2 regions of the Crystallibacter crystallopoietes genome follow, and region 2 is predicted to be linked to the other one. Evidence: riboswitches for the same ligand, from Rfam matches in the RefSeq annotation. Region 2 holds a riboswitch; the other holds the start of a gene.
The links. Region 2 has a riboswitch for S-adenosylmethionine ahead of AC20117_RS03735 (flavin reductase family protein). Riboswitches for the same ligand answer to the same signal wherever they lie in the genome.
Positions count from the first base shown of each region.

Region 1 (7,338 bases), 790 kb from region 2:
ACGGCGGTCACCCGCAGCCCGCGGGCCAGCAGCGCCGCCGTATATTTTCCGGTACCGGCGCCTACATCCGCGGCGTCCCGTGCCGACGGCGGCACCAGCCAATCGACGGCGTCATCGGGGTAGCCGGGACGGACCCGGTCATAATGCGCGCCACCCTGCTGGAAGCTGCTGCCGAACTCCCGGCGCCGTTCGTCGTCCATCCGGGGTCCGCCGCGAACCACTGCCACACTCCTCGTGCACCCTCTGCCCTCTGGCTGGGGCCTCTCCTTGACCTGTCATTGACGCCGCCAGCCGCCCGTGCCCACTGCACAGGCGGCTTCGCAAACGACGGGTCAATTAGATCATGCTCCATCCGGCGTGCAGGGATACGTTCCTAGCCCAAGGAGCACGGCGCCGCCCCGGCGGTTCCCGGCGTCGCCGGTGCCCACTCGGGGAAGGCCCGTGTTTCCACCGCTGGCACCCAGCGTCCGCTCTCGACGACATAGTCGTGGCGCAGGCCGTCGCGGACCAGCGCTGCCACTCCGTCCGCGAGCCGGGCCGCGTCTTCCAAGCGGGACCCCAGCCCGAAGCTGGCACGCAGCGCACCGGACGGCAGCCCGAGGCGGTTGAGCAAGGGATGGGCGCAGAACTTGCCGTCCCGCACGCCGACGCCGTGTTCTGCCGAGAGATACGCGGCGACGAGGCCCGCGTCGTATCCAGCCACCGAGAAATTAACGACGCCGATGGCATCCAGCGGGGTGGCCTCGCCGCTGAAAATCCGGTGCACGGTGACCGAGTCCACCGCCTCCAGCCGCTCGATGAGATACCCACGCAGCACGGACTCATGCTGCTGCCACGCTTCCTCATCCAGTTGCGCGATGTGCTCGGCGGCCCGGGCCAGGGTGGCCGCACCGAGCACATTGGGCGAGCCAGCCTCATGCCGGGCCGGCCCCGTAGTCCAGACCACGCCGTCCAGCCGGACCTGTTTCACCGCGCCGCCGCCAGCCAGATGCGGTGTGCCGGAATCGAGCCAGTCGGCCCGCCCGATGATCGCTCCCGCGCCGAACGGGGCATAGAGCTTGTGCCCGGAGAGGACTACGTAGTCAATGTTGTCCCGGGCAATGTCGAGGCGCCGGTGCGGGGCGAGCTGGGCCGCATCCACCACTACCCGGGCCCCATACCGGTGGGCAAGCCGCGCGGTTTCGGCGATCGGGAATATCTCGCCGGTAACGTTCGACGCGCCGGTGATGGCAACGAGAGCCACCTGGCCACCGGCCAACTCGGCCTCGATGGCTTCGAGGGTGGCGGCAATACTTGGCCGGGCCACCACGCTGCGGTGCGGTACCGCCTGCCAGGGCAGCAGGTTGGCGTGGTGTTCGATGTCCAGGTACAGCACTTCGCCGCCGGCCGGAATGCAGCCGGCCAGCAGGTTCAGGGAGTCGGTGGTGTTGCGGGTGAAGATGACAAGGTCATCGGTCCGCCCGCCGACAAAAGAACGCAGGACGTTGCGTGAATGCTCGTAGACGGAGGTGGAGACCTGGGATGCGTAGCCGGCACCGCGGTGGACGCTCGCGTAGTAGGGGAGCAGCTGCTCCAGATAGGCGGTGACGGAAGCCAGCGCGGGTGCCGACGCGGCGTAGTCCAGATTGGCATAGCGTATGGCGCCGCCGTCCAGCAGGGGAGCGGCGAGTTCTGCCCCGGTAACTTCCTGGAACGGTTGTTCCGCAGCCAGCAGTTCGGGGGACAGGGCGGAGTCGATAACGGTGGTGCTCATATGACCTCATCTGGTGAGGGACCCGTGCCAATGGCAGAGCGGATCCGCGCTTGCCGAACCAGTCAGGAACGGCCAGGTCGTCACCCGGGGCACCCCGCCGCGTGAGGAGGGTTGCCGGCCAGCTAACCGGGGTTTAGCGCTGGCACTCGTGACCTGCCATCGAGATTATTGTCCGGCCGGAGGGGCCGCATCTTTGTTACGGGAACGAAAAGGCGGCCATCCCCGGAATGGGGACGGCCGCCGTCGTAATTCGTCACAAAAGACAGCGTCAGCGCAGGCCGTCCGCCTCCATGGAGGCCTCCGGAGCGGTTTCCGGCAGGGACCCGTCCTCCGGGTGTGCGGCCGGACGCTGGCCGCGCAACTGCGGATTGAGCCGGTAGAGGACCTCGTCGTGCAGCGTGCCGTTCGTGGCCAACGCGTTGCCGCCGAAGGGTCCGTCCTCGCCCTCGAGCGAACTGAACCGTCCGCCGGCCTCGGTCACGATCGGCACGAGGGCCGCCATGTCATAGAGGTTGAGTTCGGGTTCGCAGGCAATGTCGACGGCGCCCTCGGCCACCATGCAGTAGGACCAGAAGTCCCCGTAGGCACGGGTGCGCCAGACGGATTCGGTGAGGCCGAGGAACTCCGGGAAGTTGCCGCGTTCCTGCCAGCCGGTGAGGCTGGAATAGGAGAGGGACGCGTCCTCGAGCCGGTTGACATCGGATACCCGGAGCCGGGTGGCCGCGGACAGCGAACGTCCCATGTAGGCACCGGTTCCGGTCGCGGCCCACCAGCGCTTGCCCAGAGCCGGCGCGCTGACCAGGCCGACCACGGGACGGTCTTCGTCTACCAGCGCGATCAAGGTGGCCCAGACCGGCACCCCGCGGACGAAGTTCTTCGTGCCGTCGATGGGATCGATGATCCAGCGGCGGGAGCCGTGGCCGCTGCTGCCGTATTCCTCGCCGAGGACCGCGTCGCGCGGCCGGGCCCGGGAGAGTTGGCCGCGGATGGCCTCTTCAGCGGCGCGGTCCGCATCCGTGACAGGGGTGAGATCCGGCTTGGTCTCGATTTTCAGGTCCAGCGCCTTGAAGCGGGCCATGGTCTGCGAATCCACGGAATCGGCCATCACATGGGCCAGGCGCAGATCGTCGTTATAGCTTTGAACGTCACGGGTCATAGGCTTCAACTTATCCTTATTTGGCGGCCGGATGCGGGATGTGAAGTCCCTGACCGACGACGGCGGTGCTACTGGAACCCGAGTTCCTTCGCCTGGGCGCGTTCTTCCGTTCCCAGCAAACGGCGCAGCGAGGCCAGCCGTGCCGGGCCGGATTCGCCGGCCTGCCCGGAGGCCACCCAGGCGTCCACGCCGCAGTTGACGGCATGGTCGTCGTGCTTGCAGCCCCGCTCGCAGTCCGCCGTCCCGGGCTCCAAATCGGGAAAAGCGGAAATGATCCGGTCCGGGTCCACGTGGGCCAGTCCAAAAGAACGGATGCCGGGCGTGTCGATGATCCAGCTGCCAGCCGGAGCGTCGGCCAGCTTCAGGGCCAGCGCCGAGGAGGAGGTATGCCGGCCCCGCCCGGTCACCGCGTTGACTCCCCCCGTGGCGCGCTCCGCCCCCGTGAGGGCATTGACCATGGTGGACTTGCCCACGCCCGAATGGCCGAGCATGACGCTGACCATCCCATCCAGATAGCCACGGAGCGCCGCTACGGCGTCACGGTCGAGACGGGCAGACAGCCCGTCGGCGGACCGTGCATCCACCCCGGAGCCCTCCGTGCCGGCCGTCCGGCTGACGATCACGGGCAGGTCCAGGTGCCGGTAGTTGGAGAGCAGTTCTTCGGGATCCTTGACGTCCGCTTTGGTGACGCACAGCAGCGGGCTGATACCGGCGTCGTACGCCGCTACCAAGGCGCGGTCGATGAAACCGGTGCGCGGCTCGGGGTTTGCGGCGGCCACGACGATGACCAGCTGGTCTGCATTGGCGACGACTACCCGCTCCACGGGATCTGTATCGTCGGCGCTGCGGCGCAACAGCGTCCGGCGTTCCTCAATCCGGACCAGCCGGGCCAACGTATCCGGCTCACCGGTAATGTCACCGACGAGCGCTACGAAGTCGCCGGCCACCACCGGACTGCGACGAAGCTCCCGGGCACGGGCGGCGACAACCACCCGTTCCCGGGCAGTGTCTTCATCGACGACCGCGGTGTAGCGGCCGCGGTCCACGGTGATGATCCGCCCGATGACGGCGTCTTCGTGGGCAGGCCGTTCCTTGGTACGCGGACGCGAGCCGCGCTTGTTGGGACGGATGCGGACATCGGACTCGTCCCACGTACGGTTGCCGCGCACCACCTTAGAGCGCTCCCGCCTCGGACTGGCGGACGGAAGTCTCGAACAGGTCCTGCCATAGCCGCGGGAACTCGGGCATGGTCTTGGCCGTGGTGCCGATGTCTTCGACTTCCACGCCCTCGACTGCCAGCCCGATAATGGCTCCGGCGGTGGCCATCCTGTGGTCCTCATATGAATGGAAGACCCCGCCATGCAGTGGCCTCGGACGGATGATCAACCCGTCTTCGGTTTCTTCGGCGTCGCCACCCAAGGCATTGATTTCCGCGACCAGAGCCGCCAGCCGGTCTGTTTCGTGTCCCCGCAAGTGGGCAATTCCGGTGAGCCTGGATTCGCTGCCGGCCAGGGCACAGAGCGCCGCCGTGGTGGGGGCAAGTTCGCTGGTGTCGGCGAGCTGCGCCCCGGTGATCTCTGCCCCGCCGGTTACGGTGAGGGTGCCGTTCTCGTAGCTGACAGTGGCGCCGAGTTGCGCCAGGATGCTGCGCCATTTGTCACCTACCTGCGTGGTTTTCTCCGGCCAGCCTGGGATCCGAACCGTTCCCTTCGTGGCCAGGGCTGCCGCGAGGAAGGGGCCGGCATTGGAAAGGTCCTGTTCGACGGTGACGTCGAAGGCCTTGACCGGTCCGGGCCGGACCACCCAGTGGTTCTGCCGGGAATCGTCTACCTCCACCCCGACGCTGCGCAGTACCGCCACGGTCATGGCAACGTGGTCCAGGCTGGGGACGCTCTGGCCGGAATGTTCGAGGTGCAGCCCGTTACGGAATTTGGCGCCGACCAGCAGCAGCGCTGAGACGAACTGGGAGGAGGCTCCGGCATCGATGACCAGATGCCCGCCATCAACGTCGCCGGAAGCGGCCAGCGTGAACGGCAGCGAGCGGTTGCCGCCGTCGTCCAGCCTGACACCGAGGCCGCGCAGCGCGTCGATGGTGCTGCCCATCGGCCGCTTCCTTGCCTGCGGATCGCCGTCGAACGTGACGGTTCCCGTGCACAGTGCTGCCAAGGGCGGCACGAAGCGCATCACGGTACCGGCTAACCCGCAATCCACGCGCGTCTCGCCCAGCTCCCGACCCTGCTCAATAGGCGTGACCAGCAGGTCGGGACCAAACCGGCCCTCGCCCGGTGTTTCCTCGACACGGGCCCCGAGCGCACGCAGCGCATCGATCATGAGAACCGAATCACGCGAATGCAGGGGTGCCCGCAGCCGCGACGGACCGTCCGCCAAGGCAGCGAGCACAAGGTAGCGGTTGGTTAAGGATTTCGAAGCCGGCACGTAAACGGTGGCATCGACCGGCCCCGGGGCGAAAGGTGCGGGCCAGTGGTTGCTGTTGCTGCCGGCGCTTGCTTGCTCAGTCATGGAAAACTAGGAACCCACCACATCGGAGGCAGCTGCCCGCACGGTCCGCTCAGCCTTCTGCAGCTGCTTGCGGGCATCTTTGCTCAGGGTGCTAGCGTTCTTGCGGGCGTCCTTGCCGAAGGACTGCACACTTCTGCGTGCGTCAGAGGCGAGATGCTCGGTACGCCAGACCAGTCCGGGGCGGCCGTTGGTATCGACGGCGGCCAGCAGAACGCCGCCGATGAGGGACACGTTCTTGAGCAACTGGTTACGCCGGGCCCGCCGGGATTCAGGCGACGTAGCGTCCGCGGCGTTGAATTCCACCAGTGCGTTCGCCGCTGCCGTTCCTGCCAGAAGCAGTGCCGCGATGCGTGGGAATTTGCCGATCCCCAGCAAAACGCCGGCCCCAACCTGAGTGGCACCAATGACCTGGGCAACCAGCTTCTCGTTGCCTGTTACCGGTGCCGCGGAGGGAACCATGGTCTGGACCTGCCGCAGGGCCGGCTGAAGCTGGTCCGCGGTGTCCTGCACGTTTCGCAAGCGATCGACTCCCGAAGCCACAAACGTTGCGGCAAGCATCGGGCGGGCAACAAAGCGAACGATGGTCATAAGTACCTCCTGGCTGGCGCTATCCGCAGTGCGGAAGCTGTTTCTAGGGCTGCTGGTGACGCTGTTCTCTAGTCTGGCACTTTTGCGTGCCCTGTACATCCTGCATACGCAACCTTGGGGTCCACGATGACCTCAGGTGGAATAAGGACGGCGCGTGCATCGTTGTGAAGAAGAGCAATAGGTGCGGGTCTTGACCGTAGCGCCGGCGCCAACGTGTCGAAAGGACAATCAGTGCCACTAGCAACTCTCCAGCCTGCTGCGGGACTGCAGCTGCGTTTGGACCGTGCCCGGAAGACCTCCAGCGTAGACTTGGTGCCGATGACAACAGACAAATCCGATGAGGCTGCCCCCCTGGAGGTTGCGGAGGAATCCGCGCCGGCAGCGGCCGCTGACACCGAGACACCAGAAGAACGCAGTGCCCGCTTTGAGCGCGACGCCATGCAGTATGTGGATCAGCTCTACTCAGCTGCCATGCGTATGGCCCGCAATCCCAGCGACGCCGAAGATCTGGTCCAGGAGGCGTACACAAAGGCGTTTTCGGCCTTCCATCAGTACAAGCCGGGGACCAACCTCAAGGCATGGCTCTACCGGATCCTGACCAACACCTATATCAACCTGTACCGTAAACGGCAGCGCGAGCCGCTCCAGTCCAACGCGGACCAGGTTGAGGACTGGCAGATGTTCCAAGCCGCTTCGCACACTTCGACGGGACTGCGTTCCGCCGAAGCGGAGGCGTTGGACCACCTGCCGGATTCGGACGTCAAGGAAGCCCTCCAGGCTATCCCGGAGGAGTTCAGGCTGGCCGTCTACTTTTCAGACGTAGAGGGTTTTGCCTACAAAGAAATATCAGAAATCATGAACACCCCGATCGGAACGGTTATGTCCCGCCTCCACCGCGGACGCAAGCTATTGCGCGATCTGCTGGCCGACTACGCGCACGAACGCGGAATGGGCAAAAAGACGGACAAAACCTCAGTGGGGACAAAACAGGAGAACGGCAAATGAGCGACTGCCACGGCTTGGGCGACTGCGAAGACGACCGCATGAAGCGGATCTATGAGTACGTTGACGGCGCGTTGTCCCGCGAGGACCTCAACGAGATCAAACAGCATCTGGACGGTTGCGAGGAATGCGCCCAGGAACACAGCCTGGAGTGCCTGATCCGAAGCGTGGTCAAGAGGTCGTGCCAGGAGGCTGCACCGCAGACACTGAAGGAACGGATTCTGGACCGGATCGGCCACCTCGAAGCCGCTGACACGGTACAGGCCGACGCCTAGAACTGCCTGCCGGTATAGATAAAGCAGGAACCCCCGCAGACCTG
Region 1 is NZ_CP018863.1:4,740,215-4,747,552, reverse strand. Features, by position in the region: gene AC20117_RS21830 (class I SAM-dependent methyltransferase) at 1-221, opposite strand, end outside; gene AC20117_RS21825 (aminotransferase class V-fold PLP-dependent enzyme) at 374-1,753, opposite strand; SAM riboswitch class IV at 1,795-1,907, opposite strand; gene hisN (histidinol-phosphatase) at 2,022-2,909, opposite strand; gene rsgA (ribosome small subunit-dependent GTPase A) at 2,978-4,081, opposite strand; gene aroA (3-phosphoshikimate 1-carboxyvinyltransferase) at 4,083-5,429, opposite strand; gene AC20117_RS21805 (DoxX family protein) at 5,436-6,017, opposite strand; gene AC20117_RS21800 (sigma-70 family RNA polymerase sigma factor) at 6,336-7,022, shown strand; gene rsrA (mycothiol system anti-sigma-R factor) at 7,019-7,294, shown strand.
Region 1: linked by a shared signal. The riboswitch ahead of AC20117_RS21825 (aminotransferase class V-fold PLP-dependent enzyme) and the one ahead of AC20117_RS03735 (flavin reductase family protein) in region 2 are both predicted to bind S-adenosylmethionine.

Region 2 (7,338 bases):
TGACAACGATGTTCAGCGGCCGCTCCACCGCCGTGCCTTCCTGGATCGTCACCACCGCGGGCACTTGAGTTCGTAGGCCGTATGGATCCGCTGCATGTAACCGGTGTCGTCGCGGCTGCGCAGCCCGGAGGCAAGGTACTGGCGGTGCAGTTTCTCCAGCCGGCCCCGGTCCAGTTCCACGCCCAGTCCCGGCAGCGTTGGAACCGCGACGGCGCCGTCCTTGAACTCCAGCGAACCTGGAAGGACGACATCCTCTTCCGGATCCTTCCAAGGCCAGTGCGTATCGCAGGCGTAGTCCAGATTCGGGGTAGCGGCCGCCAGATGGACCATGGCCGCCAGGCTGATCCCCAGATGCGAGTTTGAATGCATGGACAACCCCATGCCGAAGGTATCGGTGATTCCCGCCAGCGCCTGCGAGCGGCGCAGACCACCCCAGAAATGATGGTCCGAGAGGATGACGTCCACGGCTCCGGCCGCTACCGCAGGCGCGACATCGGCAAAGCTCACCACACACATGTTGGTGGCCAATGGCATTGGCACCGCGCGGCGGACCTGGGCCATGGCATCGATGCCAGTAGTAGGATCTTCGAGGTACTCCAGCACGCCGTCGAGCTCCCGGCCGACCCGGATGGACGTCTCGACTGTCCAGGCTGCATTCGGGTCCAGCCGCAGCGGCAGGCCGGGGAACTCGGCACGCAGTGCCTTGATGGCGGCGATTTCCTGATCGGGCTCGAACACGCCGCCTTTGAGCTTGAGGGCGGTGAATCCGTAGTCCCGCACCATCCGGCGGGCCTGCTCGACGATGCCCTGCGGGTCCAGTGCTTCGCCCCAGGAATCCGCCTCGGCGTCCGGGTGCCCGGCCCACTTATAGAACAGGTATCCGCTGAAGTCGACGGTCTCCCGGACGGCGCCGCCGAGCAGGTCGCTGACGGGGCGGCCCAGCAGCTTGCCTTGGATGTCCAGGGCCGCGACGTCGAAGGGGGACAGGACACGATCCGTGGTGCTGGAGCCGGTGACCATCCCGCTCATCCCGTGGCCGCCTTGGCTGGTGTCTGCGGCCAGCACTGCGGCAACTTTTGCCCGCAGCTGGTTAATGTTGAAGATGTCCGTGCCGGGAAGGGACCGGGCGGCCGCTTGTAGCCGTGCCAGGTGCGCCTCGTCGCCGTAGGTTTCGCCGACGCCGCTGACGCCGGCATCCGTGTGGACCTCGACGATCGCCCGCAGGGCAAACGGTTCGTGAACGCCCACGGTGTTGAGCAGAGGCGGGTCCTTGAAGGCGACGGGAGTGATGGTTACGCCGGTGATAGCGGCTTGGCCGAGGTTGGCCAGCACAGGAGCCTGTTCCAGTATCGATTTGCTCACGGTTCGGCCCCTCAGCCGAGCAGGGCGCGGGCAGCGGCCAGCAGACGCTTGAGCTCTTCGCGGTCCTGTTCCGAGGCGTCCGTCAGGGGCGGCCGGACATGCCCGCTCTGGATTCCGCCGAGTTCGGCGCCGGCCTTGACCAGGGCGACGGCGTAACCCGGCACCGAATCGCGCAGCCGTACCAGCGGATGGAAGAATTCGCGGCTCAGCTGGCCGAGGCGCTCTTCGTCGCCGGCTTCGAGCGCTTGGTAGAAGGCGACCGAGAGTTCAGGTGCAAAAGCGAACGTTGCGGAGGAGTACAGCGTCACGCCGATGGCGCGGTAAGCCTGCTGGGATGCCTCGGCTGTGGGCAGGCCGTTGAAGAACTGGAAGTCCTTGCCTGTTCCCGCCAGCTCGTCTTTGACGGCGCGGACAATACGCGCCATCAAGTCCAGATCTCCGGCGCCGTCCTTCAGCCCGGCCACATTTTGGATACGGGCAATCTCCACGGCGGAGGCCTCCGTGAAACGGGCGTTGGCACGGTGATAGACGATGACGGGCAGCGAAGTCGCCCCGGCGATGGCCCTGACGTATGCCACCAGACCCTCTTGCGGGCTGCTGACAAGGTAAGGAGGGAAGAGCAGGATGCCGTCGGCTCCGGCCGCTTCCGCCAGACCGACCTGTTCCTTGGCGAGAGCCAGCGCCCCACCGGCTCCCGCATAGACCGGCACGCGGCCCGCGGTCGTAGCGACGGCGGTGGTCACCACATCGGAGAGTTCGACCAGGGAAAGAGCGTGGAATTCGCCCGTCCCGCAAGCGACGAATATGCCGCCTGGCTTGAACTGCAGCCCATGCTCCAGATGTTCTTTGAGTGCGCCGTGATCCACGGAATCATCGCTGGCGAAGGGAGTAATGGGAAAGAACAGCACACCGTCAAGCATTATTTGATCTCCTTGGTAGCTAAAGGACCGGCGCTTCGTTGTCGCCTGCACTCCTCTGACGATAAGCGCCCTCGTCGATGCGCGTCCAAGCTAAAATAGGCACAGAACAATACAAGGAGCGCATTGATGTTTACGCTGATCCAGCTGGAGTCCTTTGTCGCGGTAGCTGAAGAGCTGCACTTTGGCGCGGCAGCCGAGCGGCTCAACATGACGCAGCCGCCGCTGAGCCGGCAGATCCAGCTATTGGAAAAGGAACTGCATGCCCAGCTCTTCGACCGCACCAGCCGCAGAGTCGAGCTGACGGCTGCGGGACGGACGCTGCTGCCCAGCGCCCGCCAGATCCTTGACCTGTCCATCAAAACGCAGCTGGACGTCCAGCGCGTGGCAACAGGGGACGCCGGCGCCGTCACTATTGGCTACACCGCCATCGCAGGCCAGAGTGCGCTGCCTCGGCTCCTGAGGCGCTCCGCCAGTGAACAGCCAGGCGTCTCCCTGCTGCTGCGCGAACTGGTTTCCACGGACCAGATGGACGGGCTGGTGAAAGGCACTGTAGACATCGGGCTGCTGCGGCCCATCGTTGCCCGGCCGGGCATTAAGTACCGGCCGGTGATGCAGGACCGACTGGTGATTGCCTTGCCCGCGGAGAGCCCGCTGCTGGAGGAGAGGGAGTCCTTGCCGCTGCAGGCCCTGAGCGGTGAACCCCTCATGATGTACTCGACCAGCGAGGCCCGTTACTTCCACGACCTGGTGCTGCGGCTGTTTGCCAGCGCAGGCGCGGAGCCCCGGATCACCCAGTACGCCAGCCAGGTCCCGGCACTGTTGGCCTTCGTGGAAGCGGGCTTGGGCGTGACACTGGTTCCGGCGTCGACGCGGGCGTTTTCGCCGCCGGGGGTACGGTTCCGCGAGATCGAGGGCTCCCACGGTACCCAAGCGCTGAACCGCGTGGACCTCGAAGTTGCGTGGAACGAGAACAATACCAACCCGGCGGTTCTGAAGCTTCTGAGCCTGCTGGACGGGAACCTGGACGACCCATCCGCCGACGCCGCCGATTAGACCCGACCTGGCAACGCTGCTGTTCGGTGCGATCCGCGGCCGGTCCCTGAACCGAAGCAGCCGCCGTCGTTATTTTGCCGCGGTTTCCTCAGATGTAGGCGGGCTGTTCGAGCCGACGGAACGCGGAGCCGTGGAAGACCAGCGGTTCGTGGGCGCCATCGTGCGTGGAGAGGCCATGGACGCGCAGTAGCACCACGTGGTGGTCGCCGGCTGGGACTTCCTGCTCCACGGAGCACTCCAGCCACAGCGCGGCATCCTCGAGGAAGAGGGCGCCTTCGTCCGTGGAGTGCAGGGGCAGGCCGGCGAAGCGGTCACCGGTCTTCGAGGCGATCTGGCGGCAGACGCCGTCGTGCCCGGTACCGAGGATCGACACGCCGATCCGGCCGGCCTGGCGGACAACCGGCCAGGTGCGGGAGGTGTTCTGCACTGCGAACATCACCAGCGGTGGGTCCATGGAGACGCCGACGGTGAAGGAAGAAGCCACGATTCCCTGCGGCTCGCCATCGACCAGAGCACACAACGCGGCGACGCCGGAAGGGAAGCGGCCGAAGGCGTTGCGGAGGGTGTCGGGCTGCAGGTCGTCAGTCAGGGGCATCGCGGGCATTCCTTTGCCATCAGGCGGATCCGCTGGCCCGGGTTCAAGACGCGGGGCGGATACGCGGTACTTGCCGAACCGCTGTTCTTCGGTACGGCCGAATCATCACCTGGAGCACCCCGCTACGCACGAGAGGGTTGCCGGCCAACAAGCCAGGGCTTGATGTTGGCGCTCATGATTCAGCTATCACGCTAAGAGCTTGACCGGCCGCCGGTCAAGCCAAGGCAATAGTAGGTAACGCGCGGTCAGGCCGTCAGGGGGTGGGCCGTGTAGTGCAGGACTGATCTCTTTTGCTGCTCCGTCAGTTCCTGGGCGACGCCGCAGGCGGCGCAGACCAGCACGTACTGTCTCGCCCGGACGATCGGGGAAGCCGGAGCTCCGGCTCTGCCCAGGTGCTTGTCCAGGCGGTGTTCGCCTATCGAATCGCAACGGGCGCAGTGCAGGTCAAGGGCGGCCAGGGTTCGCATGGCCAGTCGGCGGGGCAGATTTTTCACGGCAGATCCTTGGGGCGGGAGAAGTGCGCGGATGAAGGCAAAGCTGTGGTTCGTGGCTGAGTCCCGCAGGGACAGGTATTGAGGTTCTTCCATGGTAGGGACGCGGCGCACTGACGACAATGACCGTAATGGGAAAGAGATTCTCGCCGTTGGCCCGACATGGCGCCGTTATCAAGTGGCCGGCCGTGCCGCCCCGGCTACGCTGGGTGAAACAACAGCCATCGGGCCAGTGCAGGGCCTGTGAACGGGGGAGGCAGCTATGGAATCGTCGTCGGAAATGCCGGCCGATTGGCAGCGGGCGCTGTTGGTTATGGCCCACCCGGATGATCCGGAGTACGGAGCCGCAGCGGCCGTGGCCCAGTGGACCACGGCGGGCAAGAGCATCGGTTACGTGTTGGCGACGCGGGGCGAAGCGGGCATTGCCGGGCTCGATCCCCAAGAGTCGGCGGTGATCCGGGCCGAGGAGCAGCGCCGGGCCTGCGGGCACGTCGGCGTCGAAGACCTGGAGTTTCTCGACTACGCGGACGGCAGGATCGAGAACACTCCCGGTCTGCGGCTGGATATCGCCCGCGCGATCCGCCGGCACCGGCCGGACGGCATCATTACCCTGAACTTCGGCCAGACCTGGGGGCCGGGCAGCTGGAATTCGCCCGACCACCGCCATCTGGGAACAGCCGTCATGGACGCGGTGGCGGACGCGGCTAACGAGTGGATCTTCCCCGAGCTCAGCGCCGAAGGTCTGCCGCCGCATGCCGGCGTGCGCTGGGTGGGCGTGTGTTCCATGCACCCCACGCACTGGCTGGACGTCGACGAGGACAGCATTGAACGGGCCGTCCGGTCCCTGAGCGAACACCGGCGCTATCTGCAGGCACTGAGCCCAGAGCCCGTTGAGGTCCAGGCCCGGCGCCAGATAGAGCTGACCACCGGTGGTCCCGAAGCCTCTGCCCGGAGGGTCGGGTTCGAGCTGTACCGGTTCTAACCCGGCCTGCGGTTCAGAACTCTTCGGTATCGACGTCCGCCTGCATGGCCGGAGTGTAGCGCGGGCCGTGCACGGTCTGCTCGTTAATCAGCGTGTCCGCGCGCTTGAGCACCTCCTCACTAAGGACGACGGCGTCGGCCGCCAGGTCCTCGTCCAGGTGGGGAACGCTGGTGGTTCCCGGGAGCGCGATGACGTGCTCGCCCTGATGCAGCAGCCATGCGATGGCCAGCTGCGCCGGAGTACAGCCGGCTTCCTTGGCCAGGCCCGCGAACTGATCCACGAGCTCAAGGTTCCGCGGGTAGTTCGCGGCGGAGAAGCGCGGCATCGCCCGGCGGATATCCGATTCGGGCAGCGCTGCGACGTCGCGGATCTTCCCGGTGAGGAAGCCGCGGCCCAGCGGGCTGAACGCGACGAAGGCCGTGCCGAGTTCGGCGCACGTGGCCAGCGCGCCGAGCTCGGGATTGCGGCTCCAGAGCGAGTACTCGGTCTGGAGCGCGGCAATAGGGTGGACGGCATTTGCCCGCCGCAGCGTCGCCGCCGAAACCTCGGACAGACCGATCCCGCCGATCTTGCCTTCCTGGACCAGTTCGGCCAGGGCGCCCACGCTGTCTTCGATCGGAATGTCCTGGTCCCAGCGGTGCAGGTAGTAGAGGTCGATGTGGTCTGTGCGGAGCCGGCGCAACGCCTCTTCGCACGTGGTTTTGAGCGTTTCCGGCCGGCCGTCGATCACACGTTTGCCGTCAACACTGGTCATGCCGCATTTGCTGGCCAGGAAGAATTCGTCGCGCCGGGAACCGAGTACCTCGCCGACCAGTGTCTCGTTGGCCGTGGCCCCGTACAGCGCCGCAGTATCAAAGTGGACGACTCCGCTGTCCAGCGCATGCCGGAGCAAATCGGCGGCAGCTTCCCGCGAGGGCGGGGTTCCGTAGGCGTGGCTGAGATTCATGCAGCCCAGACCGATGCTGCCGACTTCCTGGGTGCCGATGCGGCGAGATTGCACTGTTGAGTCCTGTCGATTGGGGCTGTTCTGTCCGGAACTGTCCTTACTTTCTTAGCACGAGCGGCCCGCAGCCCGCAGAAGGCCTGGGCGGTAAGACCCTGTCCAAATCGGGCCGCGGACACTAACGTGATGGAGGGATACTTCTATTCGGCCAGCGGACGACGGTGGCCTGGCTGCGCAGGAAGGACCACCATGGGCAGGCTCATCATCCAGCAGTTCACCACGATGGACGGCTACGCGGCCGAGCCCGACGGCGGCCTGCGGTTTATGGACCAGATCCGCGGCTGGACGTCCATTATGGATGCCAACGCCCGCCTGCTCGAAGGCTGCTCCGCCATCCTGCTCGGCCGGGTGACCTACTCGATGTTCGCCGCTTACTGGCCCGGCGCTGATCCGAGGCAGGAGCCCATCGCGGAGCCAATCAACCGGCTGCCTAAGCACGTGGTGTCCAGAACTCTGCAACGGGCTCCCTGGGGCGACGGCGAGGCGCAGGTCATCGGCGACAACATTCCCGCCCGGATCCACGAACTCAAAGACACCGAGAGCGGTGACGTCATCGTCTGGGGTTCGCTGACGCTGACACGGCTGCTGTTCCGCAAGGAACTGGTGGACGAGCTGTACCTGCACATGCTGCCCACCGTGCTCGGCGAAGGGCTGCCGGCGTATCCGCCGTCGGCCGCCGGGGAAAAGTTTGTCCCGCACAGCGCCGAGGTCCTGGAGCCCGGCGGTGTCGCTGTCCGCTATACCGTCCGGTAGGAGAGACGCATGAAACTTCCGGTAATGCCCCCGGTCGCCCCGATGCTGGCGAAGCCCCTCAGCGAGATTCCCGACGGCGACATGAGCTTCGAACCCAAATGGGACGGGTTCAGATCGATCATCTTCCGCGACGGGGACGACGTCGAAATCGGCAGCCGCAACGAAAAGCCGATGAACCG
Region 2 is NZ_CP018863.1:766,678-774,015, reverse strand. Features, by position in the region: gene AC20117_RS03755 (2-hydroxyacid dehydrogenase) at 1-55, opposite strand, end outside; gene AC20117_RS03750 (glucarate dehydratase family protein) at 49-1,362, opposite strand; gene AC20117_RS03745 (5-dehydro-4-deoxyglucarate dehydratase) at 1,374-2,285, opposite strand; gene AC20117_RS03740 (LysR family transcriptional regulator) at 2,409-3,335, shown strand; gene AC20117_RS03735 (flavin reductase family protein) at 3,424-3,930, opposite strand; SAM riboswitch class IV at 3,992-4,110, opposite strand; gene AC20117_RS03730 (hypothetical protein) at 4,176-4,424, opposite strand; gene AC20117_RS03725 (PIG-L deacetylase family protein) at 4,684-5,403, shown strand; gene AC20117_RS03720 (aldo/keto reductase) at 5,417-6,403, opposite strand; gene AC20117_RS03715 (dihydrofolate reductase family protein) at 6,596-7,159, shown strand; gene AC20117_RS03710 (ATP-dependent DNA ligase) at 7,169-7,338, shown strand, end outside.